DNA from 4 places in the Blautia producta genome. Region 4 is predicted to be linked to each of the others. Evidence: predicted binding sites of a transcription regulator. Region 4 holds the regulator's gene; each other region holds the start of a gene.
The links. Region 4 encodes Rex, which represses fermentation and respiration genes when NADH is low (regulators of the CRP and FNR family bind a similar motif). Its sites were predicted from a motif close to ATTGTTAANTANTTAACAAT; they were not measured.
Positions count from the first base shown of each region.

Region 1 (7,757 bases), 940 kb from region 4:
TTAATTGTTGTAATTTGGGGGTTTTATGAAATGAAAGAACATATATTGATTTTGAATGTACTAGACTCAGACGAGACAGAACTGCCTACACGTAATCTTCCACAGGAAGCAGTCACGGAACGTATTCAAGATAACACCGAGCCATTAGAGATATGGTCCGCACTTATCTTCGTCCCCTCCACTTTTTTATGTGAAGAGGATCGAAGAACAGCTTTTCACGTTTCTTTTATTTTACAATTCGCACGCGGTAAACGCCGTGGATATTTTTCAGCTCTTTTGCAACTTCGCCGGAAATTGGTGTGGACACATCAATCATGGTGTAAGCAAAATCGCCTTTACTCTTGTTGGTCATATTGGAGATATTCACTCCTGCGTCACCCAGAACCTTTGTGAACTGGCTGATCATGTTGGGAATATTTTTGTGATTAATGGTCACCCTTCCCACATCTATACAAGCCCCTGTATCACAGTCCGGATAATTCACAGAATTCTTGATATTTCCACTTTCAAGATAATCCATAAGCTGCCTTACGGCCATCACAGCACAGTTGTCTTCTGACTCCTCTGTGGATGCTCCCAGATGGGGTGTTACCAGAGTGTTTGGTGTGCTGGTCACTAGAGGGTTTGCAAAGTCTGTCACATACTTTTTGACTTTTCCCTCTCTCAGAGCCTCTGCCAGAGCTTCCTCATCCACCAGCAGATCCCTTGCAAAATTCAGAAGGACAACGCCCTCTTTCATCTGGGCGATCTCATCAGCGCTGATCATTTTCCTTGTGGATTCCATCAGCGGCACATGGATGGTGATATAATCACACTCTTTGTAGATCACGTTCAGATCATTGATGTGGTGAATGCTTCTGGAAAGGTTCCACGCTGCGTCCACGGAGATAAACGGATCATATCCGTATACTTCCATTCCCAGATGTACCGCAGCATTGGCCACCTTTACACCGATAGCGCCAAGGCCTATGATTCCCAGCTTCCTTCCGCTGATCTCGCAGCCGGCAAACTGCTTTTTCTTCTTCTCAGCCAGTTTTCCAATGTCCTCTGTGGCATCCTGGTGCTCCAGCCATTCAATGCCTCCCACAATATCCCTGGAGGCCAGCAGCATTCCGGCAATGACCATTTCCTTTACACCATTGGCATTTGCTCCCGGTGTGTTGAAGACCACCACACCGTCCTTTGCGCACTCCTCCAACGGAATATTGTTGACACCTGCGCCGGCTCTGGCTATGGCAACCACATTCTTTGGCAGCTCCATCTCATGCATATTTGCACTTCTCACCAGCACGGCATCTGCATCAGACATATTGTCTGTGCTCTCATACTTGGCGGGGAAGTGCTCCAGTCCTACGCTGGAAATTGGATTTAAGCAGTGATATCTGTACATGATCAAGCATTCTCCTTTTCAAATTTTTCCATGAAAGCAGTCAGGGCCTCCACACCTTCTATAGGCATGGCATTGTAGATGCTGGCACGCATGCCGCCTACACTCCTGTGTCCTTTCAGATTCACGAAGCCTGCGGCTGTGGCTTCTTTGATAAATTTCGCGTCCAAATCTTTATCACCTGTGACAAACGGCACATTCATAAGGGAACGGGAATCCGGTTCCACTGTACCTTTGAACATTGTGCTGGCATCCAGGAAATCATAAAGGATTTTGGCCTTTTTCTCATTATGCTTCTTCATGGCCTCCAGGCCGCCCTGTCTCTTCAGCCACTGGAATACCTTGCCGCACATATAGATGCCGTAGCAGTTGGGGGTATTATATAAGGACTCCGCATCTGCGTGTGTCTTGTAGGTAAGCATCGTCGGTGTTCCCGGAAGAACCTCCTCTGTGATCAGGTCTTCGCGGATGATGGCGATCACTACACCGGCAGGCCCTATATTTTTCTGTGCACCGCCGTAAATAAGGCCGTATTTCTCCACCTCCATAGGTTCGGAGAGGAAACATGAGGAAACGTCCGCAACCAGAGTTTTGCCTTTTGTATTGGGCAGTGTTTTAAATTTTGTACCGTAGATGGTGTTATTCTCGCAGATATATACATAATCCGCGTCCGGGCTTATGGGAAGGTCTGAACAGTCCGGAATGTAAGAAAATGTCTTATCTTCAGAGGAAGCGACTTTGTTGGCTGTTCCGTACTTCTGTGCCTCCTGCCATGCTTTCTTTGCCCACTGGCCTGTCACAATGTAATCAGCCACTTTATTCTTCATCAGGTTCATAGGGATCATGGCAAACTGCTGATGGGCACCGCCCTGCAGGAATAATACTTTATAGTTATCCGGAATATGCAGCAGTTCTCTTAAATCTGCCTCTGCAGTATGTATAATATCCTCAAAAGCTTTGGAGCGGTGGCTCATCTCCATAACAGACATGCCCGTTCCCTTATAATCCAGCATCTCTGCTGCTGCCTCCTTCAGCACTTCCTCCGGCAGCACTGCCGGTCCTGCCGAAAAGTTATAAACTCTGCTCACTTGTTGTTTCCTCCTCTATTGTTTTACTCTTATAATACAGTCTGGTTATCTGCATTTGCTGCTGAAAAGCCAAACGGCTGAACAACAACACGCCACATGCCCCTTTTAGGGACACGTGGCATAAATTGCTTGACAAGAAGTATTCTACCTCTTTGTTATATTATTGTCAATAAAAACATTTGTCTTTCTGAAAAAGACACATTATTTCTGTTTCGCTTTCAGATCATCCTCGTCAAAGGCATCCTCAATATTGGCGCCTGCCGGTACCATCGGGAATACTTTGTCATCGCTGTCGATCATGCAGTCCAAAACAACGGTAGTGTTTAATTCAATCGCTTTTGCAAGAGCCTCCTGCAGTTCTTCTTTTTTCGTCACACGGATACCCACTGCACCCATGGCTTCAGCCAGTTTCACAAAATCAACTTTATCTTTTAATACTGTATTAGAATATCTGCCTTCATAGAACAGAGTCTGCCACTGGCGCACCATACCGAGAACCTGGTTGTTGATGACCACCTGGATAAGCGGGATATCATTTCTGGTGGCTGTTGCGATCTCATTCATGTTCATACGGAAACAGCCGTCTCCTGCCACATTGATGACCACCTTATCGGGATTGCCCATCTTTGCGCCGATAGCCGCCCCCAGACCATAGCCCATGGTACCCAGTCCGCCGGAGGAGAGGAATGTGCGGGGTGCTTTGTATTTATAATACTGGGCTGCCCACATCTGATGCTGTCCTACCTCTGTGACGATAATGGCATCACCTTTTGTCTGACGATAGATTTCTTCAATGATGGCAGGGCCGCTCAAGCCTTCCTGGTTGTAGCGCAGAGGATATTTCGCTTTCAGCTCCTCTACATATTCCAACCACTCTTTATGCTCTTCCTGCTCCACCATATCGATCAGGCGTTTCAGCACTTCTTTGGCATCACCTACTACGCTGCAGTCAACCAGCACGTTTTTATTGATTTCCGCTGCATCCACATCAATCTGGATTACCTTTGCATTTCTTGCAAAATTTCTTGTATTGCCGGTCACACGGTCGCTGAATCTGGCGCCTATTGTGATCAGCAGGTCACATTTTGTCACTCCCAGATTGGAAGCCTTGGTTCCGTGCATACCCAGCATACCGGTATACAATTCATCTTCTCCGGAGAACGCGCCTTTTCCCATAAGGGAATCCGTTACAGGTGCCTGGATCTTATGTGCCAGAGTGCGCAGTTCCTCCCATGCATTAGCTGCAATGGCTCCGCCTCCCACAAAGATGAACGGACGCTTTGCCTCCCGGATCATCTCTGCCGCCTTAGCCAGATCTGCCTCTTCAATCTCACTTACGGAGGGTTTCACAGGCTTTGGCACTGCATTTTCAAAGTCTGTCTTGGCTGCAGTCACATCCTTTGTGATATCCACAAGGACCGGACCGGGCCGGCCGCTCTTTGCAATGACAAAGGCACGGCGGATGGTTTTTGCAAGCTTCTTCACATCTTTTACGATAAAGCTGTGTTTTGTGATAGGCATAACAACACCGGCTATATCTACCTCCTGGAAGCTGTCTTTTCCCAGAAGGGGAACGCCGACATTACAGGTAATGGCAACCACAGGAACAGAGTCCATATGGGCTGTGGCAATACCTGTCACCAGATTAGTGGCGCCAGGGCCGCTGGTCGCAAAGCATACCCCCACTTTTCCTGTAGAACGGGCATAGCCGTCCGCTGCGTGGGCTGCGCCCTGCTCATGGGAAGTCAGTACGTGATGGATCTCATCACTGTGTTTATATAACTCGTCATAAATGTTCAGAATGGTTCCGCCCGGATAACCAAATACGGTATCTACACCCTGCTCTTTTAAACATTCGATTACTATTTCTGCTCCTGTCAACTGCATATTGAAATCCTCCCAACCGTTATCTTTTCTTTTTTATTTTTATTTCTGGATTTCCAGAACAGCTCCTCTGTTTCCGCTGGTCACCATAGCCGCATAGCGTGCCAGATATCCCGTATTTACTTTAGGCTCTCTTGGCTGCCATGCAGCCTTTCTCCTTGCCATTTCCTCTTCTGAAACAGCCAGCTCCAGCTTGTTTTCCGGAATATTGATGCGGATGATATCTCCCTCCTCCACAAGGGCGATGGGACCGCCTACGGCTGCCTCCGGAGAAATATGTCCAATGGAAGCTCCGCGGGATGCGCCGGAGAAACGTCCGTCTGTGATCAGAGCCACGCTGGAACCAAGCCCCATACCTGCAATTGCAGAGGTTGGATTCAGCATCTCTCTCATTCCCGGACCGCCTTTTGGTCCCTCATAACGGATCACCACTACATCTCCTGACACGATCTTACCGCCTTTGATGGCGTCAATGGCATCTTCCTCACACTCAAACACCTTTGCAGGGCCTTCATGCACCATCATCTCCTCACAGACTGCGGAACGTTTTACCACACCGCCGTCCGGTGCCAGATTGCCGGTGAGTACCGCAAGGCCTCCGGTCTGGCTGTAAGGATTTTCAACCGGGCGGATAACCTCTGAATTCCTGTTCTCACAGTTTTTAATATTTTCGCCCACAGTCTTTCCTGTCACTGTCATACAGTCCAGATTCAGCAAATCTTTTTTGGTAAGCTCATTCATCACTGCGTACACACCGCCGGCCTCATTCAAATCTTCAATGTAAGTCGGACCTGCCGGTGCCAGATGGCAGAGATTCGGTGTCTTTGCGCTCACTTCATTTGCAAAGGTAATGTCAAAGTCCCATCCGATTTCATGGGCAATTGCCGGCAGATGCAGCATACTGTTGGTAGAACATCCAAGTGCCATATCAACCGTCAGGGCATTCATGATCGCGTCTTTTGTCATGATGTCCCTCGGACGGATATTCTGTCTGTACATCTCCATTACCTGCATACCTGCGTGTTTTGCCAGTTTGATCCTCTCGGAATAAACAGCAGGGATGGTTCCATTTCCTTTTAATCCCATACCCAGCACTTCTGTAAGACAGTTCATGCTGTTGGCAGTGTACATACCGGAGCAGGAGCCGCAGGTTGGGCAGACTTTATTTTCAAATTCTTCCACTTCCTCTGCGGTCATGGTTCCGGCACTATAGGAACCTACAGCCTCAAACATGGAAGAAAGGCTTCTCTTCTGGCCATGTACACGGCCTGCCAGCATAGGACCGCCGCTTACAAATACGGTGGGGACATTGATCCTGGCTGCTGCCATAAGGAGTCCCGGTACGTTCTTGTCACAGTTCGGTACCATGACCAGAGCGTCAAACTGATGGGCCATAGCCATAGCCTCTGTGGAATCCGCGATCAGATCTCTTGTCACCAGGGAATATTTCATTCCTGTATGTCCCATGGCAATACCGTCGCAGACAGCAATAGCCGGGAACATGATCGGTGTTCCGCCGGCCATGGCAACACCTAATTTTACAGCATCCACGATCTTATCCAGGTTCATGTGGCCCGGCACAATCTCATTATAGGAGCTGACAATACCTACCAGCGGCCTTTCCAGTTCCTCTTTTGTCATTCCCAAAGCATTGAACAGGGAACGGTGCGGTGCCTGCTGCATACCTGTTTTTACTGCATCACTTCTCATATCTTTCACAATCCTTTCTGTTGTCTGTTTTCTATTGTCTGAATTCCATTGTCCGTTTTTGATCTTATTTGTAACTGTTCTGTATTTTCACCATTATAAGCGGATGCTTAACTGTTACTCTCGTTCAGCTCTCAGATCCGCTCTGCGATCAGATCTCCCATCTCGATCGTCCCCACCTGTTTCATACCATCCGCCATGATGTCCACTGTGCGGAATCCCTCTGTAAGGACCTTCTGCACGGCTGCCTCCACAGCATCCGCCTCTTTGTCCAGATCCAGGGAGTAGCGCAGCATCATGGCTGCAGACAGTATGGTCGCCAGAGGATTGGCGATCCCTTTTCCTGCAATGTCAGGTGCAGAACCGTGGCTCGGCTCGTAAAGACCGAATTTTGTCTCATTTAAGCTGGCAGATGAAAGCATTCCGATGGAGCCTGTCACCATGCTTGCCTCATCAGACAAAATATCGCCGAACATGTTCTCTGTGAGGATAACATCGAACTGACCCGGATTATGCACAAGCTGCATGGCACAATTATCCACAAGCATATGTTCCAGTGTCACCTCAGGATAATCCTTTGCCACCTCTTCCACCACTTTTCTCCAGAGTCTGGAGGAATCCAGTACATTGGCTTTGTCCACACTTGTGACTTTTTTGTTTCTCTTCATGGCAATATCAAATGCTTTGACAGCAATCCTGCGGATCTCATTTTCATTATATGTAAGAGTGTCTACGGCTGTTGTCACACCGTTTTCCTCTACTGTCTTCCTCTCACCGAAATACAGGCCGCCGGTCAGCTCCCTGACAATGATCATGTCAAATCCATCACCGATCACTTCCTCTTTCAGGGGGCAGGCACCTTTCAGTTCCTCGTACAGATAAGCAGGGCGCAGGTTTGCAAACAGATTCAGCGCTTTTCTGATAGCTAAGAGTCCTGCTTCGGGACGTTTTGACGGCTCCAGCTGATACCAGGGTGATGTCTTGGCATCCCCTCCGATGGACCCCATCAGCACCGCGTCGGAAGCTTTGGCAGACTTAATCGCTTCCTCAGTCAGCGGCACACCGTGCACATCAATGGAAGCTCCCCCAAGCAGTACCTCCTCATAGGAAAAACTGTGTCCATATACTTCACAGACCTTATCCAGCACTTTTTTAGCCTCTGCCACAATTTCCGGTCCAATTCCGTCACCCGGGATCAATGCAATTTTATAGTTCATGAGATTCTCCTCCTGTCGTACAGTTGTCGTATGTTATCGCATTATAGTATTTTAATTATGATAATCCTTTTTCGCTTATATTTCAAGGCATAATAAGGCTCTCTGCTATGCTTTTTCGTTATATAAGCCATAACAGTTCAAAAATCCTCTTGCAAATAAAAATATTTTGGATTATAATATCTTCAACGCATCAGTTCCGGGAGGAGTGCGGTTACACCCGTATCTGCGGTGTCTCGGTTCACACATATGAATATCCCGGAGGAACACGCGCAGGCTGGTGCACGTTTGGGATATTTTAATTTCCTCAGTTATATAATACATGTATGCAGATATAGTTCATCGGTAGAACGCTAGCTTCCCAAGCTGGAGAGGCGGGTTCGATTCCCGTTATCTGCTTAGAGTTTTTGCAGCAAAAAGCCTAATTTTCTTTGATTTTAAAGGCTTTTTGCTGCATTTTCTTTTTTATCCCGTGTT
Region 1 covers NZ_CP136422.1:4,010,668-4,018,424, forward strand. The annotation lists gene BLCOC_RS18050 (phosphoglycerate dehydrogenase) at 227-1,390, opposite strand; gene serC (3-phosphoserine/phosphohydroxythreonine transaminase) at 1,393-2,475, opposite strand; gene ilvB (biosynthetic-type acetolactate synthase large subunit) at 2,677-4,362, opposite strand; gene ilvD (dihydroxy-acid dehydratase) at 4,402-6,069, opposite strand; gene leuB (3-isopropylmalate dehydrogenase) at 6,201-7,283, opposite strand; tRNA gene BLCOC_RS18075 (tRNA-Gly) at 7,609-7,679, shown strand.
Region 1: the regulator Rex is predicted to act here: its motif matches at 2,627-2,646, upstream of serC (3-phosphoserine/phosphohydroxythreonine transaminase).

Region 2 (7,757 bases), 610 kb from region 4:
ACGAATGCCGGTACACGCTCAAAGGTGTATTTCATCAGATTCGCTGCATCACCAGGTGTTACATTACCAAAGATAAGTGCTGCTCTTAAAGCAACGGATACTACATGGATAACGCTTGTCACGTCTTTTCCCAGCGGGATAACACGTAAGTTTGCACCTGTCTTCATACCAGCTTCTGCAACCTGGTCGATCACGCCGCCAACCAGTGTTACCAGGATACCCTGTGCCTGGTAGCTCTTAACAAGAGCGACTGCTTCTTCTTTTGTCGGAGCACTTCCGAGAATAACAGCAACACCAGGGATATCACCTGTTACAAGGGGTACACCCAGCTCACGGATCACAGCATCTGCCAGATGTCCGTAGCAAGGCTCTGCATACGGTTCTGCACCGTCAATATATTTCAGAACTTCGATGAACTCTGCACAGAGAGCAGTTGCAACACCTGACATAAATACGTCATTCAATCTCATCTCTCTTGTCATCAGAGTTTTTACTACACCTAAAGCTTCTTTTAATTCTCCTAAAGTTTTAACCTTCACACCTGTCACTGCGTAGTAGCATGGTAAGCAGTAAGCAGTGTTCGGGAAGCTGACAGCCTTGTCAGCACCGTGCTGTTCAATGGCAGCATTGATAGCGCCTTCTGTTAATCCATAGACAGCGTCATTTCCACTAAATACGGTTTCAAATAATGTCAATGTTTTCTTCCTCCTGACCTTCTCATAATCCCTGATCGATTATGTTTTTAATGTTTGTAATTTCCTCTTTTACAGTATTGCTGAAGTCGTATGGAGACTTGCCCTGACGGTCCGCATCCATCACTTCGGTATTATAGTGAATGAATCCCAGCAGATCCTCCTGCGGTATATGTGCCTTTACAAAAGCTTCATCCTCTTCATTCCGAACCTTATTAGCCACAACACGAACCTGTTTTACGCCCAGGTCCTTTGCCAGCCTTTTTACATTCTTATAGGTCTGTACGCTTCTGGCACCCGGTTCAATGACCACGATAAACTGGTCCATGGATTCTGTCGTACCCCGGCCGAGGTGCTCCAATCCAGCCTCCATATCCATGATCACCACATCATCCCTGTGAAGCACCAAATTGTTGATGATTCTGCGAAGCATGACGTGTTCGGGGCATACACAACCGCCGCCGCCGGTTTCCACAGTACCAAGCACAAGCAGCTTGACTCCGTTTACTTCTTTGGAATATGTATCCGGGATATCATCTACCTTGGGATTGATCCGGTAGAACTGATTTTCCTCATTGGCCCCGGTACGTTCTTCCACCAGCTTCCGCATCTTTGTAATAGGAATAATAGAATCCAGGGTTTCATCATCAAACCCAAGTGCCAGTCCCAGATTCGCATCCGGGTCCACATCCGCGGCAAGCACCTTTCTTCCCTCATCCGCATATAAGCGCGCCAGCGTCGCAGCAAAAGTAGTCTTTCCAACGCCGCCTTTTCCTGTCACTGCAATTTTCATGTCATTCACCTTTCCTGATAAAGATTAGATTCCAAGAGCAGCTCTCTTCTCTTCGATTCTTGCGATCATAGCATCGCCTAATTTTTCAATATCTTTTTCAACTGTAAACGCAGCCTCTACCCATTCTCTTGTTCCGTTGGTCAGGATTTCAACCATTTCGCTGGAACCGCAGGCATATGGGTCAACACCTAAGAAGGTATCAAGACCGGAACCGATTACATAGTTACCGATAGAAACTGCTTTTTCAGACATCCATTCAGGAGCACAGCCAACAACCGGAAGCTGGGAGATATGCAGACCTGCGTCTTTTGCCAGGGTAGCTGCAAGAACCAGCATACGGCTGATATCAACACAGGATCCCATGTGCAGTACCGGCGGAATGTCAGCCAGTTCACAAACTCTCTTAAGGCCGGCGCCGCATACATCCTTGGCTCTCTTGTCCATCAGACCAGCTTTTGCAGCTGCCTGTGCAGAACATCCGGATGCGATGATGATGATATCGTTGGCAACCAGTTTTTTCATAAGTTCAATATGAGCTAAGTCAGGACGAACTCTCGGGTTATTACATCCAACCATTGCAACAGCACCGCGGAGAACACCAGAGGTGATACACTCTAATAACGGTTTTGTGGTTCCCAGCTCATCTACCTGTGAGTTGGTAACACCGTCCAGAACTTTTACGATCGCTTCTGTGGAATATCCTACAGTTGCTTTCTGTTTCATCTGCGGAATATGTACCAGTTCCGGTTTTCTGTTTTTAAAGTTCTCGATAGCTGTTCTAACGATCAGTTTTGCCTTCTCGCCTGCTGTATGTGCATCGAATCTGATAAATTCAGAATCCGGCATCTGAGCAATCGGAGAAGTTGTGATGAATTTTGTGTGGAAACATTTGCTTAAAGGACCAAGTGCCGGGAAGATACACTGTACGTCTACAACGATAGCTTCACATGCACCTGTCAGAACAACGTTTTCCTGCTGCAGGAAGTTACCGGCCATAGGAATACCACGGCGCATTGCAACTTCATTTGAAGTACAGCATACACCAGATACAGTAATGCCTTTTGCACCCTGCTCTTTTGCATATGCGATCATTTCCGGATCATCTGCGAATTCACAGATCATCTCTGAAAGACTCGGATCATGTCCATGAACAACGATATTGACATTATCCTCAACCATAACGCCCAAGTTTGCTTCTGTCTCGATCGGCTTCGGAGTTCCGAACAGTACGTCAGAGAACTCTGTTCCCATCATGGAACCGCCCCATCCATCACTTAAGCCTGCACGGATAGCCTGTTTTACCAGCGCTTCCGGTTTGGAAGAACATCCCATATGGCTCATATGTAAGGAACAGGAAACCTCGCGGTCAATTGCTCTTGGTGCAAGTTCATTCTTTTCCCACAGTTCCTGCTGTGATTCCGGTGCTCTCTTTAAGAATCTCTGAGTTCCGAAAGGTTTACCATATTCCATCAGACCTGTCTCAGCAACTTCATGTGCCAGATCATAGATGTCTTTTCCTTCGGTCTCGATTCCCCACTCTTTTGCGATACGGATCAATTTATCCGGATCTTTTACCTTATAACAGCCATCAGCTGCTGATTCATATAAGGTATGGCAGATTTCACGGCCATGGTCAGAGTGTGTTGCAGATCCGCCTGCTGTAAATTTCAGGTAGTTACGTCCTACAATACCATGTACATCACATCCGCAGATTCCTCTCGGAGCTTTTTTTGTAATACGGCATGGTCCCATTGTACAGATACGGCAGCAAACGCCTTCTTCGCCAAATTTACAATGGGGTGTCTGATTTTTTACGCGGAACTGCCAAGCGTCAGCGCCGACTTTTGCACCTGTTTCCAGGAGACGTGCAGTAGCAGCTTCAAATTCTTCTACTGTGGTTAATTTGAATTCACTCATGAATATCCTCCTTGTTTTTCGCCTCTTTTTGCTTTTTTATCCGGGTCCGCTTCCCCGGTTTTATAACTCCAGCCTGTCTACGATATCCCGGATCGCTGTTCTCACCGGTGAATCTTCCGGAAGCTTCACGATCGGTGTACCGTCGCAGTCGAAGTCATATACAGTTTCATCCTGCGGTACGATTCCCAAAAGGGTGAGGCCCTGTTTCTCTATCTCCTCTTTTGTGCCCGCATTGAGTACCCCGCCCGGTGCCCGGTTGATGATCAGACCAACCTGCTTCGGGTGCATGTCACACTCTTTTATCAGTTCCGCGATCCTGCCAACCGCCTGAACACCTCTTCTGGAACAGTCACTGACCAGAATCGCTGTCTGCATGTTCGGAAGAACGCCTCTGCTGATATGCTCCATACCGGCTTCATTGTCCACGATGATATATGGATAATTTTTTTGCAGCTTTGCAAGCTGAGCCTGCAGAAGTCCATTCACGAAGCAGTAGCAACCTTTTCCCTGGGTACGTCCCATGACAAGCAGGTCATAATCATCATTTTCAATCAACGCATCATCAAACTTGAATTCCATATAATCGGCTTTTGTCATTCCAGCCGGAATAGGATTTTCTTTTGACATCTCTGCACGAGCCACTTCCTCACGGATATCACCCAGAGTCGCCTCAAGCTCCATGCCGAGAACTTCATTTAAGTTTGAATTCGCGTCTGCATCTACTGCAAGAATCGGTCCCCTGCCTTTTTCAGCCAGATACTGGATGATAAGTCCTGTCAGGGTCGTCTTGCCCACGCCGCCTTTGCCGGCAATTGCAATTACATGTGCCATGAAAAGGGCACCTCCTAAAATATGATTTTAATACGTTTTAAACAAGTGTGCGAAGACCGCATCTGTCAATGATCTCAGATACGTCTTTCCATTTGTTCAGAGCATACAGATGGATGCCGTTAACGCCCAGTGCGCGGTATTCATCAATCTGTCTGATAGTGTATTCGATACCTGCCTCTTTGAATGCTGCTTTCTTTTCATCAACAGCAGCGTCGAATGGATCTTTGTCGAACGGATTTGGGAAGATCCAGTTTTTGGAGATGATCTCGCAAAGCTTACGCGGCATTACACAGCCGTTGCGTGACAGCGCCATATTGATCGTAGCAGCCTGATCCAGGATCGGCATGATACCCACATCGACCGGCATTGTGATGCCTGCAGTACGGATAGCATCCATCCAGCGTTTGAACTGTTCCATATCCCAGCAAAGCTGAGTCATGATGTAGTCAGCGCCGTTATCCTGTTTCTGTTTCAGGACAGCGATATCAGACTCAAGGCTGCGGCATGCGATATGACCTTCCGGAGAACCCGCTACAGCAATTTCAATTTTATCGCCGAATTCTTTGCGGACATAAGCCACAAGATCAGTAGCATAAGCAAAATCTCCGCCGGTTCCTGTCCATCCGAATGGAAGGTCACCGCGAAGTGCCAGCATATGATCTACGCCGTTGTCCAGGTAATTCTGAAGCTGTTCCTTGATTCCTTCTGCGGTATTACCGATACATGTAAAATGTGTCACCGGGATCGTTCCTGCATCCTGAATCATTTTACACACATCCATGTTCTTGCCCACATTAGTTCCGCCCGCACCGTATGTACAGGAAATGTACTCCGGCTGGTACTTACAAAGATGCTCGATGGTTCCCGGAAGATTTTCCATACCCTTGTCTGTCTTCGGTGGGAACAGCTCAAAAGAAAGGAGCATTTTGTTCTTCATTGCTTCAGATAATTTCATAGTTACTACCTCCGCTTTGTTTATTTATTTTTAAGGCCTAAGCCCTAAAATCGTTTGTTGGCACAACAGAAAGTCCTCCATACTTTTCTGCTGCATTACTGGCAGTCCAGCTTAACAAGGCTGTTAGCAAGGTCTACCATCAGAATTCTGCCAATAATAGTTCTCTCCTCGCCCATAATGTCACGTAAGATAACCTTTTCGCCATCTACGTCAATTCTGCTTACATTTTTGCAGATGACAGTGTTGTCATCGCTTCTCTGTACAGTTGCAAGACACATAGCCTACGCCTCCTTCAAATGTTCTTTTACCAGTGTCAGTGCCAGGCCCAGACGCATATTTCCTTTCTGGAAATCAGCAACGCCTTCCTTGATAGTCTTGGCCGCATCTTCCATTCCAAGCTTTGACAGATTATCTGCCATCTGGTCAAGCTCCTGTGCATGATGCTCATTGTGGGAAAGCATATAGTTCAAAAGCGCTACCACTTCCTCTGTACAATTTCCGCCACATTCGCCTTCTGAACAGCTGCTGCAGCCGTGGCTGTGTTCGTGGCTGTGAACATGGTCATGCTCATGGTCATGTCCGTGAGGAACCATGTTGCCATTTTCGTCGTTGATTAAATGCATTTTTCCATCCTTTCCCTACTGCTTTTTCCCGCTTTGGGCGCAGTAAATGACAATAATTTATCAATAAATTCATTATACATGCTTTCGGTTGTTTTATCAAGTTATTCTTATGTTTTTTTAGAGGTTCAAGAGGTGAAAAACACAGAGCTTCCGCCTCTGTTTTTTTCCACTTCGATCCGGCATTCTATGCGCTCTTTCAGCTCCGGAACATGAGAAATGATCCCCACCAGACAATCCTCTCTGGAAAGAGCGGATAAGGTCTCCACAGCAGTCTCCAGAGACTGCTCATCCAGACTGCCGAAGCCCTCGTCAATGAAAACCGTTTCTACCCGGATTCCGCCCGCGAACTGTCCGATAACTCCGGAAACCCCCAGCGCCAGACTCAGGGCCGCCTGAAAACTCTCTCCTCCCGAAAGGGAACGGATACTCCTCACCTTTCCGGTATGATAATCATAGACATCCAGATCCAGTCCGGATCTGGACTGGAGATTTTCTTTTTCCTCCCGGACAAGCAGCTCATATCTGCCGGAGGACATATGCTCCAGCCGCCTGTTTGCCTCCTTTGTGATCATGCGGAAGTAAGCGGACTGCACGTAGCGCTCAAGGGATATTTTCGGCTTTCCCTTCAGATTTCCGCAGGCTGTGTCGGAAAGATTCTGAAGAGACAGACGAATCTTCTCTGTCCTGCTGCTGTCCTCAAACAATGCCTGAAGCTGTCTGCGAACTTCTTTTGCCCTTTCCAGGGCACTGTAATCTTCCCGAAGCTGCATGCGCACAGTTTTCAACTGATGTTCCGCGCGCTGCATCTGTTCCCTCACACCCTCCTCAGAGCATAGCTTCTTTCCGCGCAGGGCAGGCGCCAGACTCCTGATCCTTATCTGCAGATCTCTCACATGATCCTCATAGGCCTGTGTCTCTTTTTCCATCCGTTCCATCTCTTCTTGTTCCAGACACGCTTCCATGGCCTTTGCCCTGCTCTTAAATTTCTGCCGTTTCACTTCCAGGAGCAGCTTCTCTTCCGCCTCTTTCCTCTCTTTTGTCATCTCTGCCACGTGTTTCTCGCAGATTTGGATCTCTCTGGCGGCGGCTGCCCGGCGCTGCGCATTTTCATCTGTCCTTTTTCTGACAATCTCCAATGCCGGAAGACCCGGGCAGCTTTTTGCCCTCTTCTTCTCCAGCCGCATGCCGGTTTCTCGGATCAGCGAAGCTGCTTTCTTACGCACAGCATCTCCGTTTTTTTTGCCTGCAAGCCCTTCCTCCCTGCGCAGATGTTCCATTCTGGTCTGCCATTCTTTCTTATTTTCCGCCAGGACCGTCATAGTCCTCTGCAGTTCTGCGGAAGTTTTTTCCTTCAGATCCTCCAGCTCTTTCAGCACAGATTCGCTCAGCTCTTTTTTTGCACAGGACGCCTTCTCGGGATGTACCGTGGAGCCGCATACGGGGCAAGGTTTTCCATCCACCAGATTCCTGGCGAGCAGGCCTGCCTGACTTCTGAAAAATTCCTCTCTGTAAGTTTCATAGGCAATTCCCTGCTGCGTCTGCACAGTGATCTGGTCCTCTGCCCTCTTAAGCAGCTCTTCCCTCTGCGCCTCCAGCTCCAAAAGGACCTCTGCATCCTTCTGCCATTTTTCATAGACCAGAAGCTGCTCTGTCAGTCTCTGTATCTCCGCGCCAAGCTTAACTTCCCTTTCCGCCGCGGCCATCTGGGTAGCCAGAGTCTTTTTCTCCTGCTCCAGCTCCTTATCCTGGATTTTTATCTCCCTTACGTGGATTTCCTCATCAGCCAGTATTTTCTTTTTCAGCGCACAGTCCTCTGCCAAAGGCTTTATATAGGCATTTGCCCTCTTTCCTTCTGACAGTCTTCTCTCCATCTCCCTGATTTCACCGGCCCGCACTTTCGTCCCTTCCAGCTCCTGTCTCAGGGCATTGAGGGTTTTCAGTTCTTC
Region 2 covers NZ_CP136422.1:3,683,790-3,691,546, forward strand. The annotation lists gene acsB (acetyl-CoA decarbonylase/synthase complex subunit alpha/beta) at 1-695, opposite strand, end outside; gene BLCOC_RS16555 (ATP-binding protein) at 718-1,485, opposite strand; gene cooS (anaerobic carbon-monoxide dehydrogenase catalytic subunit) at 1,510-3,402, opposite strand; gene BLCOC_RS16565 (ATP-binding protein) at 3,463-4,233, opposite strand; gene BLCOC_RS16570 (methylenetetrahydrofolate reductase) at 4,271-5,188, opposite strand; gene BLCOC_RS16575 (CooT family nickel-binding protein) at 5,284-5,466, opposite strand; gene BLCOC_RS16580 (DUF8180 domain-containing protein) at 5,470-5,811, opposite strand; gene BLCOC_RS16585 (AAA family ATPase) at 5,937-7,757, opposite strand, start outside.
Region 2: the regulator Rex is predicted to act here: its motif matches at 5,857-5,876, upstream of BLCOC_RS16580 (DUF8180 domain-containing protein).

Region 3 (7,757 bases), 110 kb from region 4:
AAAAGCTCTCTTCCCTCAATTTCTTTTGGTATCTCATAGAGGGAATGACAGGCGATGGCTGTCCTGATAATACTGTCATACCTGTCTTCTTCTATAAAGCTTCTGATCATACCCTCTTCAAAAAGGACTTTCACACCAAATTGGGCATGGTCAAACAGATCATCGTCATAGCTGTGGAAGGTTTTCAACTGCTCAAATCTTCCGATGTCATGAAGCAGTGCAATGAGAAGCGCCAGTTCATGATCTTCCCCGGAAATGTTCTCCTGTCTGCAGATAAGGTCCGCCGCGTCCAGGACACAGAACGTATGGACTTCCTTCAGCAGGATCTTGTCATCGCTTCTGTCGTAGTTGCTGAGATATTGCCGGAAACTCTCTTTTGCATATTCCAAATCAATCATATTCTCATCTCCGCTGTCCTAGTAGGCCATAAAGTGTGTAAGAAAACCCATTCCGGCAAAATGTAACACATAGCTTGCCGAAAACAATTCAAATGCTCTCCAAGTAAAGAAAACGGACCGTCTATACTGACGGTCCGCAAGATTTCTATAAAATGTCTGAATTATTTCAGCTCATCAACAACTTTCTGGATTGCCTCTAAAGCATCAGCAGGAAGTTTGTCATATCCATCTTTCTTGGTCTCGAATGCTTTGATCTCATTTACGCGGTCATTCATACGAGCTTTGAGCTGATCAACGTAGTCAGCATCATTCATATCCGGAACGAATCCTTCCCAATCGAAGATTTCGATATCGGAGAACGGTCCCCAAGGTTTGAACTCTGCTTTTTTCTCTACGATTGCTTCCAGGATACCTAAAGTATCTTTCGGCTGAACTTTCTTGCCCATGAAATCGCCTGTGTTGATGATGTAGCAGTCTACATTTTTCTCTTCAACCAGTTTTTTGAATTTCTCGTAGTCATCAGCTAACGGATATGTTCTGAACGGGTTAGCGTAAGGAACAACAACCAGCTTATTCGGGTCAACACCTGGTGCCAGACGCTCTGCTGTAGAACGTTTTGTAGCCAGAGTAGCGCCCATTACGGATGCTAAGGAAGCACCTTTTAATTTAACTACTGGCGGAATGGTCGGGTCTTTCATGATCCAGAAGATAGCGTTAACCGGCTCGTCGATCTTATCAACACGGTTCGGTGCCCACAGTTTGGATTTGATTGCACGTCCGTTACCATTTCTGATATCTTCTGTTACAAGCTGGATGTTTCCATCCTCATCTAATGTAGCAGAGTTATTCATGGATGTCAGGAGGAATTTGTTGTCATCACATCCTGCCGGATAATCCTGTGTTTTATCGAAGTATGTAGGCTCTAATGCTACGGAAGCACAAGTATCTGTGTTGATGATGAAAGCGTCATCATGCAGAACTTTGATTTCGTATTTGCCATTGTGTTTTGCGTGTGTGATGGTGGATTTACCTGATCCTGACAGACCGTATACAGATGCAACGTATTTGGAACCATCAGCCAGTGTGTATTCTTTCTGTCCGCCGTGGCATGCTGCATAGCCGTTTCTGTTGGCAATTGCCCAAGCCATAGTCAGAGTACCTTTTTTGTGCTCACCGAAGTATCTCATACCAAGGATACAAGCACAGTTCTGGTCTGTGTTGAAGTAGCACAGAGTCTGCGGATCGCTTAAGCAGCTGTAGTCAACACCCGGAGTGCTTGCCGGTGACCACTGAGGATCTGAGAAGATGTAAACATCTGCCTCTTTTCCTTCGCCTACAGGCTGAGAATTTTTATACATTTTAACATAGTCATCAGACATATACTGGAAGTTCAGCATCCAGGAGTACATGATGTTCTCTTCACCTTCCGGAATCAGCAGGTGAGCTTTTACCATGAATTCAGGATCCAGTCCTACATATACCTCTGCGTGGTACATGGTTTTCCAGCGAGCTTCATAAATAGCATCCATAGCCACTTTGTCAAGAGCTGCGCAGTCAACACCTGGTTCTCCGGCAATGCGGCGTGCAGCTGCGTAACGTCCTGTGATAGCACCATCGTTAAATAATAAAACTTTAGCATCTCTCTCAAGACCAAACTCTTCGCCTCTATAAACAGGCATATCTGTAACGACTGTTCCAGGTGAGTTTTTCGCTAATTCATATGCCTCTTTTAATGTGTTAACCTTAACAACATTGTTGCCATAGAACGCTGCTTCAATAATGGAACGAGTTTTGCTGAAGCCAGTTTTGCCTGCTCCAATCTCGTTGATTGGGTAATATGCTTTTGTTGACATATGGTTTCCTCCTTAATCTTATCTCAAAGTCAATTCATTATCTCATGTTAGTTTTTAAAAGTCAATACTTTAACAATGTATTTTCTTGACGTTTTTTTTACATTTAATAGAATTTTTATATTTTCAAATTCCAAGAACATTTTTTACCGCTGCCGGCATATCCGGAACATCCACAACTGTATCGTGCAGAACAGGTGCTGTACGGATTTCCTCGATGGCATTGGGCACCTTCACATTTGCAATTTTGGACAATTCATCCACCAGCTCGAAATCACCCATGGAATCGTATTTGCTGTCAATGGCATCCATAACACTTCTTGTGAATTTAAAGGGGCTGGCTGTAGATGCAATAACTGTTTTGGTACTGTCTTTTGTGTCTTTCACGTATTTTTCATAGACACAAGCCGCTACGGCTGTGTGGGTATCAATGACATAGCCGGTATTCTGATAAAGAGCTTTTATAGCATCGGCAGTCTCCTTCTCTGTGGCAAAATTGCCGTAGAAATCTGCGAGCTGGCTGCGCATTTCCTCTGTTATCTGATAGATTCCACCCTTGGAAAGCTGCTCCATCATCTCACGGTTTTTGTCTGCATTTTCCCCTACAATGCGGTAAATAAGCCTTTCCAGGTTGCTGGATATAAGGATATCCATAGATGGGGAAGAGGTCAGGATGAAATCACGGTTCCTGTCATAGCTTCCCGTGGAGAAAAAGTCAAAGAGAACTTTGTTCTCATTGGAGGCGCAGATCAGTTTATCAATGGGCAGACCCATATTTTTTGCATAATAGGCTGCCAGGATGTTTCCGAAGTTGCCGGTGGGCACAGTTACGTTAATTTTTTCACCATCTTTTATCTCACCATTCTTGAAAAGATTCACATAGGCGTAAACATAGTACACTATCTGAGGCACCAGACGGCCGATATTGATGGAGTTGGCAGAGGAGAACTGGAAGCCTGCCTTGTCAAGCTCCTCCTCCATTGCCTTGTCATTGAACATTTTTTTCACTGCGGTCTGGGCATCATCAAAATTGCCCGTGATACCCACTACATATGTATTATTTCCCTTCTGTGTCACCATCTGTTTTTCCTGGATGGGGCTGACACCGTTCTTGGGATAAAAGACAATGATCCTTGTACCCGGCACGTCTGCAAAACCGGCCATGGCTGCTTTTCCTGTATCGCCTGATGTGGCGGTGAGGATGACGATTTCATTTTTCACATGGTTTTTCTTTGCGGAGGTGGTCAGAAGATGAGGCAGAATAGAAAGCGCCATATCTTTAAACGCAATGGTTGCTCCGTGGAACAGCTCCAGATAATACGCGCCTCCTGCTTTTACCAAAGGTGCGATCTCCTGGGTATCAAATTTTGAATCATAAGCTTTGGCGATACATGCCTTTAACTCTTCCTCTGTAAAATCTGTCAGAAAACGGCTCATGACCTCATACGCGATTTCCTGATAAGACATCTCTGCCAGTCTGTCCATGGAAATGTCCAGTTTGGGAATCGCTGTGGGCACAAACAATCCTCCGTCTTTTGAAAGCCCTTTTAAAATTGCTTCAGATGCCTTTACGCATTCCCCTGTTCCTCTTGTGCTTTTGTACAAAATCTCCATCTTTCTATGTCCTTTCTTCTTTACGGATACGTGAAAAAGTCATGTACCCCATATTGGAATAAAAATTTTAAATCCTCTTTAAACCATTTAATATTATGCTGTTCAGCATAAGCCTCTTCCATGAAGAACAGCGCGCCCTGGGAGTAATCCTCCCCGTCAATGGCCCGGTTGACTGCCTCTCTGGTCCCCTCTGAAACGGTAACCGTATCGATTCTGCCGTCAACGGTAGGTGAAAACTGGGGACTTCCGTCCGAATTCTCCCACACTACATCGTGAATGCTGTTGGGGAAATCAGGGCTTTTCACCCGGTTGAAGATCACGTTAGCCACCAAAATGCGGCCCTTGATATCTTCACCTCCGGCCTCCGCCTCCACAATTTTCAGAAGCGTCTCATAATCCTGATCCGTCATCCTTAGAAGACTCTCAGAAGCGCCGATGGAGTGATTCTCCAGTTCAGCCACACTGCTGGCTGTCTCCTCGCTAAAATCGAAACGTGATTCCTGCACCTTTTTTCCTGTTCTCTGTCCTACCAGCACTGCCTCACAGGAGGTGCCAAGCCGATGTACTTCGCTCTGGGTATCCTGACTTATCAGTACGCCTGAAATAATTGCGTCCAAGCCGTACAGTTGTTCCTCCTCCGGCTCATCTTTCTCTTTCGGCGGATCTTTGTCGTCACTCACAGATGCATATACATTATTTTTTCCGCCAGCATGAAGCCCGTGAAAGGTAAATGCCACGGCAGCGATCACCACTGCCCCTGTCACAACCAACGCACAGGTCCTCCGGCTCTTTTTAGATATCTTCCGGATCAAGAATAAAAATCCGGCCGCAATCGTACGAATAATGTCCATACCTTTTTCCTTTGCCTGTTTTCTTAAATCGAATAGACATCAGTTATAACACATAGTTCAATTTCTGATGTCATGAATTATATGGATTATAAAATATTTGGGCAATGGAAGTCAATAAGCCGGGGCCTCTTTTAGCTAATCTTCACAATATTATCTTGTTTAAAGAAAGATATTTTATCTAATTTTTTGTGCTTTTTTCCTCTATTTCACTAAAATCAATAATTATCGGCTCTCACTTTTATTCTATCTGCTCATGACACCCGGACATGGACCATACGATCGGAACCATTGGACAGCTTTGGACCATGAAGTACAGCAAGTCTTCTTATTCTGTCATATATATCTGAGACGCTATTTCATCTAAAGTAAAGCATTCATCTTCTGCACCCGGTAAATGGGCATTTTCCTGTATTTCAGTATTATTCCAGTAATCAGTAAATGCTGCCGCCTGCATAAAATGATCACCTTCAATCTCTACATACTCCCCCTCAGGTCCATTCAGTCTTGCATATGTACCATCTGTATTGTAATAGTTAGACTTCTGTAGAAAATAGATACTTTTCTGGCCGATTTCCAGCATGATATCATTTTTCTCTTTTTGCTGTATGTAAATATGCTTTTGCTCTTCAGCGCTGTACTGTTTATATTTCTGGCGCCAATCTTTCTTTTCCTCCCTGAAATACAGAGAATCTATATAATCCTTTACCGATACATATCCCTGGTCTTTTACTAATTTCATTATTTTCCCTTCTTTAAGATCCCCTTTGAAGGAGCGCAGGACTTTAATATCCGCTTTTGTATGGCACATGCCAAACCAGTCGATATAATAGCGCAGCTTTGTTGTTTCACCATAAATAATCTCTTCGCTGTCGCCGGCCAGTGCCCCAATATCAGGATAAGAATACATATATTCATAGAACATTTCATTGTCAAAGGATACAACCGTATCTTCCGTAATTTCATCTGCATTTATCTTTACCCTTCTGATGCTGCCGCAGCCTGTAAGACATATGGAACAAGTTATCAGTAGGAATATCCATTTTCTTATCTTTCTCACCCCTTTTTACAACATCTGCTGTATCTCAGTATATTTATAAGCAAACAGGGCTGAAGGAATACTCTGTGATATTCATTCAGCCCTGTTACTTCTCATCTACCTATTGCTCTTTAGCTATTATTACTCTTTAGTTATTATTACTTTTTAATTATTACTTTTTAATTGTTATATTTTATCTTATCTGTTATTAATGGCTGTCACCAGTGCGTCAATGGATGCCCGTATGATATCGGAATCAACGCCTGCTCCCCAAGCCAGGCTGCCATCCGGTTTGCGGATTCCCACATAGGCAATGGCTTTTGAACTGGAACTCTGCTCTAAAGCGTGTTCCTGGTAAGTCACCAGGTCATACTGGAAACCGTATTCCTTTTTCAGCGCATTGCTGACCGCATTAAGACGTCCGTTTCCTGCTGCCTCTGTCGTCACTTCACGCCCGTTAAAGCTGGACGTCACCTGTGTGGTGATTCCGCCATCCTTCTGCTGGAAATGAACACTTTGGATCACAAGCGGGGAGGTAACATTCTCAAATGTCTTTTTAAACAGCTCGAAAATCTGTTCAGGCAGCAATTCTTTCTGTGTATGGTCTGAGACAGCTTTTGCTGTATATCCCATAGCCTCCCGCATCTTTGCCGGCAGATTTAAACCATATTTCGTTTCCAGAATATATCCGACACCGCCTTTTCCTGACTGGCTGTTAATACGGATAACATCGGCATCATAATTTCTACCCACATCTTTCGGATCAATGGGCAGATAAGGAACCGTCCAGTGTTCCGGTTTCTTTTCATCCAGCCAGTGCATGCCTTTTGCGATGGCATCCTGATGGGATCCGGAGAAGGCCGCAAATACCAGCGCGCCACAGTATGGACTTCTCTCACCGATCTTCATGCCGGTGAACTCCTCGTATTTCTCACAGATAGCGCCCATATTAGTGAAATCCAGATTCGGCTCAACACCCTGTGAATACATGTTCAGTGCCAAAGTGATAATATCTACATTACCGGTTCTCTCACCATTTCCAAAAAGTGTTCCCTCAATACGGTCTGCCCCTGCCAGAAGCCCCATCTCAGAATCTGCAACACCACATCCTCTGTCGTTATGGGGATGAAGGGATACGATAACATTTTCTCTGTATTTTAAGTTTTCACAGATATATTCCACCTGGCTCGCATATACATGAGGCATGGAATGTTCTACGGTTACAGGAAGGTTGATGATCGGCTTTCTGTCTGCTTCAGGCTGCCAGATGTCAAGCACTGCATTACATACCTCAAGTGCATATTCCGGCTCTGTTCCTGTAAAGCTCTCCGGGCTGTACTCAAACCTGTAATTTTCTCCTGCTTCCTCTGTGAGCTGCTTTAACAGCTTTGCACCTTCCACTGCAATCTGCAGAATCTCTTCCCTTGACTTCTTAAACACCTGCTCACGCTGAGCAACAGATGTGGAATTGTATACATGGACGATTACATTCTTAGCCCCTTTTACTGCTTCAAATGTCTTTTTGATAATATGTTCTCTGGCCTGAGTCAGAACCTGAATGGTCACATCATCCGGGATCAAATCCTCCTCGATCAGCTTTCTGAGGAACGTATACTCTGTCTCTGAAGCTGCCGGGAATCCCACTTCTATCTCTTTAAATCCAATTTCCACCAGAAGTTTGAAAAACTCCACTTTCTGTTCCAGATTCATAGGGATAACAAGTGCCTGGTTGCCGTCACGCAGGTCAACGCTGCACCAAACGGGAGCTTTATCCACATACTCTTTTTCCGCCCACTTCATGCATTTTACCGGCGGCATGAAATACTGTCTCTTGTACTTACTGCAATTTTTCATTCTTTTTTCCTCCTGACTTTTTTGGATACCTATATCTAAGCTTTTATAACAGGTAGTCTGCACAGACCTTCGGGGATTTTGGAGCTTCCCAAACGGTACAAAAAAAGCCCTCCATCCTTATTACAATATGCTTGTAATAGAGACGAAAGACTAC
Region 3 covers NZ_CP136422.1:2,957,500-2,965,256, reverse strand. The annotation lists gene BLCOC_RS13185 (HD domain-containing protein) at 1-398, opposite strand, end outside; gene BLCOC_RS13180 (phosphoenolpyruvate carboxykinase (ATP)) at 560-2,251, opposite strand; gene thrC (threonine synthase) at 2,375-3,862, opposite strand; gene BLCOC_RS13170 (cell wall hydrolase) at 3,883-4,713, opposite strand; gene BLCOC_RS13165 (hypothetical protein) at 5,039-5,770, opposite strand; gene BLCOC_RS13160 (2-isopropylmalate synthase) at 5,948-7,603, opposite strand; T-box leader at 7,739-7,757, opposite strand, start outside.
Region 3: the regulator Rex is predicted to act here: its motif matches at 2,309-2,328, upstream of BLCOC_RS13180 (phosphoenolpyruvate carboxykinase (ATP)).

Region 4 (7,757 bases):
GCCTGCCAGGCTTTTTTATTACCCGAAACGTATCTCTAAAAAGTATCCTCTAAAAGTTTTCAGACAGGGGGTTGAAAATCTGAGTCAATTTCTTATAATGGGTATTAACCGAATCGGTAAAGTACAAAAAGGGGGCTCAATATGGAGGACAAACTTAGCAGTCTTTCGGAGGAAAAAAAGAATGCGATCGTCAATGCGGCACTGGAGGTTTTCGGCACCTGTGAATATAAACGTGCATCAACAGATTTGATCGCCGCCAAAGCCGGAATCTCAAAGGGACTGCTGTTTTATTATTTTAAGAACAAAAAAGAGCTGTATATGTATCTGTTTGAGTACGTCTTTGAAAAGGTGGGTTCACGTCTTTTGGATTCGCATTTTTTTGAAATCACGGATTTCTTCGAGTTGTTGGCTTACACAACCGAAAAGAAAGCCCGCATTCTCTCTGATTTTCCCTATCTTATGGAATACAGCGTCCGGGCATTTTTTACATCCGGGGAGGATGTATCGGAGGAAATGAATTCCTTTATGAAAAACCAGATTGCAAATATGTTTGAGGACTATTTCAAAAATGTAGATATGACAAAGTTCCGGGAGGATGCAGAACCCAGGGAAATCCTGCATATGCTTCTCTGGCTTACAGACGGATATATGCATCAGAGAATGTTCTGTACCGATACGGTGGATGCGGATTTATTGATGCAGCAATTCAGAAAATGGTCAGAAATGCTGAAGCGGATCGCATACAAAGAGGAGTATCTGACAGAAATGGTTGGAAGGAGGCAAGAAATATGAACGTAATAGAGATCAGCCATATAACAAAAGACTATGGACAGAACCGCGGTGTTTTTGACGTGAGTTTTTCGGTGAAACAAGGAGAGGTGCTTGGATTTTTAGGTCCAAACGGAGCAGGAAAGACCACAACGATCCGTCAGATCATGGGCTTTATCAAGCCTGACAGCGGCAGCCTGTCTATCCTGGATATGGATTGTTTTAAGGAGTCGGATAAGATCCAGACATCCCTTGGATATCTTCCCGGAGAGATTGCATTTATTGACTCCATGACAGGAATGGAATTTATCCGTTTTGTGGCAAAGATGAAGAAAATGAGAGATTTGGGCCGGGCTCAGGAACTAATGAAAATGTTTGAACTGAATCCCTCCGGCAAGCTGAAGAAAATGTCAAAAGGCATGAAGCAGAAGATAGGGATTGTCTGTGCATTCATGAATCCGCTGGCGAGCATCCTGATCCTGGATGAGCCCACCAGCGGACTGGACCCTTTGATGCAGAACCGGTTTGTAGAACTGATCCTTTCGGAGAAGAAAAAAGGAAAAACCATACTTATGTCTTCCCATATGTTTGAGGAGATTGAACGAACCTGTGACCGTGCCGCGATCATCCGTGACGGTCGCCTGGTTGCAGTGGAGGAGATAGAAAGATTAAAAGAGGGTAGGCAGAAAGTGATAGAGATCACTTTCCGGGAGCCGGCTATGGCGGAAGCGTTCGCTGGCGCATTTCCTGAGGCCTCTTATCAGGCAGGGGAAAAAGCAGTGACTGCCAAAGTGGGAAAAAATATTGATCTTTTCCTGAAAAAGGCCAGCGCGTATACGATCACAGATTTAGATGTGCGCACACAGAGTCTGGAAGAGTTTTTCATGCATTTTTACGGAGAGGAGGCAGCACGATCATGAATGCTACGTTATTTAAAAAAGAGATCAAATCAAACTGGCTGCTGCTCGTCATCTTTCTTGCAGTCCTCAGTGTCTATGGCAGTATGATCACTATGATGTTCAATCCTGAAATGGGAGACAGCCTGAAAATGATGGCTGACAGCATGCCGGATCTGTTCGCGGCATTTGGCATGGCTGATGTGGGCCAGACATTGCTGGAATTTGTATCGGGATACCTGTACGGAATGCTGTATGTGGCTTTCCCGGCGGTATTCATCATAATTCTCTCAAACAGACTGGCAGCAAGATACGTGGACAACGGCTCCATGGCTTACCTGTTGGCGGTACCTGCCAAACGCTGGAAGATCATGATGACACAGTGCGTTTTCATGCTGGTGTCCCTGCTTGTCATTGTCATTTATGTGACCTGCCTGGTATTGGTTGTCAGTGAAGTGCTTTTTCCAGGTGAAATGGAGACAGCGGCATTTATTCGGATCAATGTGGGCCTGCTGGGGATCCTTGTGTTTTTCGGAGGCGCATGTTTCTGCGCGTCCTGCTTCAGCAATGAGTCAAAAATCTCCTCCGCAGTTAGTACGGCAGTGGTGGTATATTCCATTCTCATACAGATGATATCACAGGTGGGGGATAAGTTCGAGAAAATAAAATATGCCACGCCTATGACCCTGTTTGACATTGAAGGACTCAGCGCAGGAGACGGGAAAGCGTGGATAATGTGCGGAATACTGTATATAGCGGGTATTCTCTTCATGGGGATCGGGATCGTACGGTTCAGCAAACGGGACCTGCCCTTATAACAAAAATGGGAGGAACTGGCACTATGCCAGCTCTTCCCATTTTTCATAAAGTTCTTCCAGTTTTTCCGCTATTTCCGCTTTTTCATTGGCAAGCCGGACACACTCTGCTACATTGACGGCAATTTCCGGCTTTTCCATCTCACATTCGATCTCTTTGTCTCTGCTTTCCAGGCGTTCGATGGCTTCCTCTGTCTTTTTCAGTTCATTTTCACGCTTTCTCTGACGTGCCTGTTCCTCTTTCTGCTGCTTCCAGTCCAATTTGGTGGCGGAGACGGCTTCTTCCGCCTGTTCCTCCGCCTCTTTCGGGGCATAGATGCGGGTCAGTTCTTCCCTTTTTTCCATATAGTAATCATAGTTGCCGATATAGTTTACCATGCTTTGGTTGGTCAGCTCCAGGATCCTGGTGGCAGTCCGGTTAATAAAATACCTGTCATGAGACACATACAGTACAGTTCCCGTGTAATTGCGGAGCGCCTCCTCCAAGATTTCTTTTGACAAAATGTCGAGGTGGTTAGTCGGCTCATCCAGGATCAAAAAGTTGGCTTCTGAGAGCATGAGCTTTGCCAGGGATACACGTCCCCGCTCACCGCCGCTCAGAGAGGATATCTTCTTAAATACATCATCTCCGGTAAAGAGAAACGCTGCCAGCAGATTGCGGATCTCTGTGTTGGTGAGCTTTGGAAAGTCATCAGAGATTTCCTCAAATATTGTTTTCTCCATATGCAGCACGTGATGTTCCTGGTCATAGTAGCCGATATGGACCTTGCTACCCAGATGAAAAACACCGGCATCAGCGGGAACCAGTTCATTTAAAATTTTAAGGATAGTGGTTTTTCCGGTTCCGTTGTTTCCGATGATGGCCACCCGCTCACCCCGCTTGATGGAAAAGTTCAGATCAGAGAACAGCGGGAGTGAGGGGAAAGATTTGGTGAGATGTTCCACGGCAAGCACATCTGTACCGCTCTCCACACGAGGTTTCAGATAAATGCGCATGGAGGCGTTCACCTCTGCGGGCTTTTCCAAAACATCGATCTTATCCAGCATTTTCTCCCGGCTCTCTGCCCGTCTGATGGACTTTTCCCGGTTGAACTGTTTCAGCTTGGCAATGACTTCTTCCTGATGTTTGATCTCCTGCTGTTGATTGAGATAGGCCTGATAAGCGTCCCTGCGAAGCTGTGCCTTTTTCTCGCTGTAGGCAGAATAATTCCCTGTAAAGGTGCTGACTTTCCCGTTGTCAATGTCAATGACCTTTGTCACGATCCTGTCCAGAAAATACCGGTCATGGGAGACGATCAGCACAGCTCCCGGATAGTTCAGCAGATAGGTCTCCAGCCAGGAGATAGAATCCATATCCAGATGGTTAGTAGGCTCGTCCAGAAGAATGATATCCGGCTTTGACAGGAGAAGACGACCTAGGGCAACCCGTGTTTTCTGTCCTCCCGACAGAGTGGAGATTTCTTTTTCAAAGTCACTTTCAGGAAAGCCAAGGCCTTTCAGAACCCCCACAAGTTCACTCTTATATGCGTAGCCGTTCTCCATTTCAAATTCATGGGTCAGACGGGAATAGGTCTCCATAAGGCGTTCCAGCTCTTCCCCGGAAGCGTGCTTCATCTGTTTTTCAATCTCTCTCATGTGAAGCTCCATATCCAGAATATGCTGTTTGACCTGGAGCAGAGAGTCATAGATGGTAAGGGCACTGTCCAGTTCCTGGTGCTGGGCCAGATAACCGATGGACTTGCCCCTTGATAAAATGATCTCGCCGCTGTCAGCAGGTATCTCCTGCATGATAATGCGCAGCATGGTGGATTTTCCGGCACCGTTGATGCCTACTAGGGCGGCTTTTTCGCGTTCTTCTATATGGAAGGAGGCATCATGGATCAAATTTATGCCCCCGAATGATTTTTCAATGTTTTGACATGCCAGTATCATTTTTTACGAGTCTCCTTTATCTTTAGGCTGTAACTGGCCGGATATCCGGTCAGTTACTTTAGGTTCACCCTTCCTATTATATCGGAAATTCAGAATTTGACAACAGATAAAAACAACAATAACTGGAATTGTATTTGACTTTATTTTAACAATTATATATAATATTCCTATATGAAACAGAAAATTTAGACATAAGGAGGGTAAAGTCGTGGACGAAAAATGCATATCAAAAGCAGTCATCAGAAGACTTCCCCGATATTACAGATATTTAGGAGAACTTTTGGAGGATGGAGTGGAGCGTATCTCCTCAAATGAGCTCAGCTCCAAAATGCGCGTGACAGCATCCCAGATTCGCCAGGACCTGAATAATTTCGGAGGGTTTGGGCAGCAGGGATACGGATATAATGTACAGTACCTGTACACAGAGATCGGTAAGATCCTGGGGCTTGACCGGACTCACAACATGATCATCATAGGGGCCGGTAATCTGGGACAGGCACTTGCAAATTACGTACAGTTTGAAAAGCGCGGGTTTAAAGTGGTAGGCATTTTTGATGTGAATCCGGTTCTGAAAGGCATCTCCATCCGTGGGAATGAAATCCTTATGATGGATGAGCTTCCCCAGTATCTGAAGGATAATGATGTTCAGATAGCAGCGCTTACTCTGCCGAAGAACAACGCAGAGGAGACAGCTAATCTACTGGTAGAAAACGGAATCAAGGCCATCTGGAATTTCGCACATCTGGATCTGGAGGTTCCGGAGGATGTCATTGTGGAAAATGTACACCTCTCTGAAAGCCTCATGCGATTGTCTTATAATCTGAATTGTTATGTGACGGAACATAAAAAGTAAGAAAGGGCTGCTGCGGAACTTTTGCGGCGGCCTTTTGCTCTGTAATACGCAAAAAGAGAGGAGTGTATGACATGAAACAAATCGTAACCGGCGGACAGATGAAGCTATTGGACAGTTACACCATTGAAAAAATGGGGATTCCGTCTCTGGTACTCATGGAGCGGGCTGCCCTGAGTGTCTGTCAGGCGCTTCGGGAGGAAGAATTTCCCCTGGAAAAAGTTTTGGTCCTCTGCGGTACCGGCAATAACGGCGCGGATGGCGTGGCAGTGGCACGGATGCTTCATGCGGCAGGGGTTTCCGTTGATATCTGTATACTTGGGAAAAAGGATCATTATACAGAAGAAATGAGAAAACAAGTGGATATTGCAGAAAATTATCACATATCCTTTGTCAAGAATGCCGTACCTGTTGAATATACTACTATAGTAGATGCTGTCTTTGGCGTAGGCCTGTCCAGAGAAGTGGGCGGGGTTTACAGAGACACCATCGAAGCTCTGAACCGGTCAGATGCCAAGGTCATGGCAGTGGATATTCCCTCCGGAATCAGTGCAGACACGGGAAAAGTGCTGGGCTGCGCAGTGAAAGCTGATGTGACCGTAACCTTTGCCTATGAGAAAGCAGGCCTTTTATTTTATCCGGGTGCTTCTTACGCGAGAAAGATAAAAACAGCCGATATCGGGATCTATATGCCGCCTCAGAATGATTTTGAACTGTCCATCCAAAGTTGTGAGGATAAGGATTTGTTCCGGATCCCCGTCAGAAAGCCGGATGGGAATAAGGGAACCTTCGGAAAGATATTCCTGGCTGCCGGAAGCCGTGATATCAGCGGTGCGGCATACCTCTCTGCCTGTGCAGCACTCAGGACAGGCGCGGGTATGATCAAGGTACATACCAGGCAGGAAAACAGACAGGCACTGACCACAATGCTGCCGGAGGCCATGTACAGTTTCTATGATGATGAGGAGATAGAAAAAGAACAGATCCTGGAAGGACTTGCCTGGGCTGATGTCATCGGAGTGGGGCCTGGAATGGGCACGGGACAGCAGGCGGAAGATATCCTGTACACCATTTTGGCAGAGGGCAGAAAACCTTTGCTCATCGATGCTGACGGTCTGAATCTTTTAGCGGGCAGAATGGAGGTGCTGGCCCAGTATCCGGCACCGGTCATTGTGACACCGCATCTTGGGGAGTTTAGCAGGATTTCAGGAGTGTCAGTGGAGGAGTGGAAGGAAGCCCCTCTTTATCTTACAAAGCGCTTTGCCCATAAATACCATCTGACCGTTGTGTGTAAAGATTCGCGAACGGTCATTTCCGACGGCAGTGAAGAGATCTTTATAAACACCTCCGGCAACAGCGGTATGGCAACAGCAGGAAGCGGGGATGTACTCTCGGGAATCCTTATGGGACTTCTCGCCCAAGGACTTTCCGCCATAGATGCGGCGTCTTTGGGGGTCTATTTTCACGGCGCTGCGGGAGATATGGCTGCTGCCCAAAAGGGAGAATACAGCATGATAGCCGGTGATATCATTACACAGACAGCGGAAATCTTGAAGAAAAGAGGAGCAGTTTTATGAATACACCAAGCAGGATCTACGTCTCCGTAGATTTGGATGCGGTTTCCTATAATCTGGAAAGTATGAAGAGAAATATCCATAAAGATACCAAGATCATAGCAGTGCTGAAAGCGGACGGTTATGGACACGGAGCGCTTCCCATTGCGGAGCATATAGAGCCGCTTCCCTATATTTGGGGATTTGCTGTAGCCTGTGTGGAAGAGGGCGCTGCGCTCAGAAAAGGGGGTATCAAAAAACCGATTCTGATTCTGGGATATACCTTTAAGGAAGACTATGAGACGATCATCGAAAATGATTTCCGGCCTACTGTTTTTACAGGGAAGATGGCTGAGGAGTTATCAGATACAGCAAGACGGCTGAACAAGACAGTAAAGGTACATATCAAGCTGGATACAGGTATGACGCGTATCGGCTTCCGCAATCTGCAGCACGATGTGCCGGAGATCCTGAGGATCTCCAAAATGCCGGGCCTTGAAGTGGAGGGCCTGTTCACGCATTTTGCCAGAGCGGATGAAAGCGACAGGGAACCGGCGTATGTACAGCTCGAAAGATATCTGGAATTTGTCCGCGCCCTGGAGGAGAAGGGGCTTCATGTGCCCATAAAGCACTGTTCCAACAGTGCGGGTATCATCCGTATTCCCGAGGCGAATATGGATGCGGTGAGGGCAGGTATCATTTTGTATGGCCTGTACCCATCTGATCAGGTGGAAAAGGAGCCGGTGCCTTTAAAACCGGTTATGGCTCTCAAAAGCAGAGTTGTATACATAAAGACAGTGGAACCCGGTGTGGAGATAAGCTACGGCGGCACATTTGTCACAAAGCGGCCTACCAGGGTTGCCACCATACCTGTGGGCTATGCGGACGGATATGCCAGAGCGCTGTCAGGGAAAGGCAGTGTGCTGATCCGCGGCAAACGTGC
Region 4 covers NZ_CP136422.1:3,070,297-3,078,053, forward strand. The annotation lists gene BLCOC_RS13615 (TetR/AcrR family transcriptional regulator) at 142-792, shown strand; gene BLCOC_RS13620 (ABC transporter ATP-binding protein) at 789-1,688, shown strand; gene BLCOC_RS13625 (ABC transporter permease subunit) at 1,685-2,482, shown strand; gene BLCOC_RS13630 (ABC-F family ATP-binding cassette domain-containing protein) at 2,504-4,411, opposite strand; gene BLCOC_RS13635 (redox-sensing transcriptional repressor Rex) at 4,620-5,264, shown strand; gene BLCOC_RS13640 (NAD(P)H-hydrate dehydratase) at 5,336-6,838, shown strand; gene alr (alanine racemase) at 6,835-7,757, shown strand, end outside.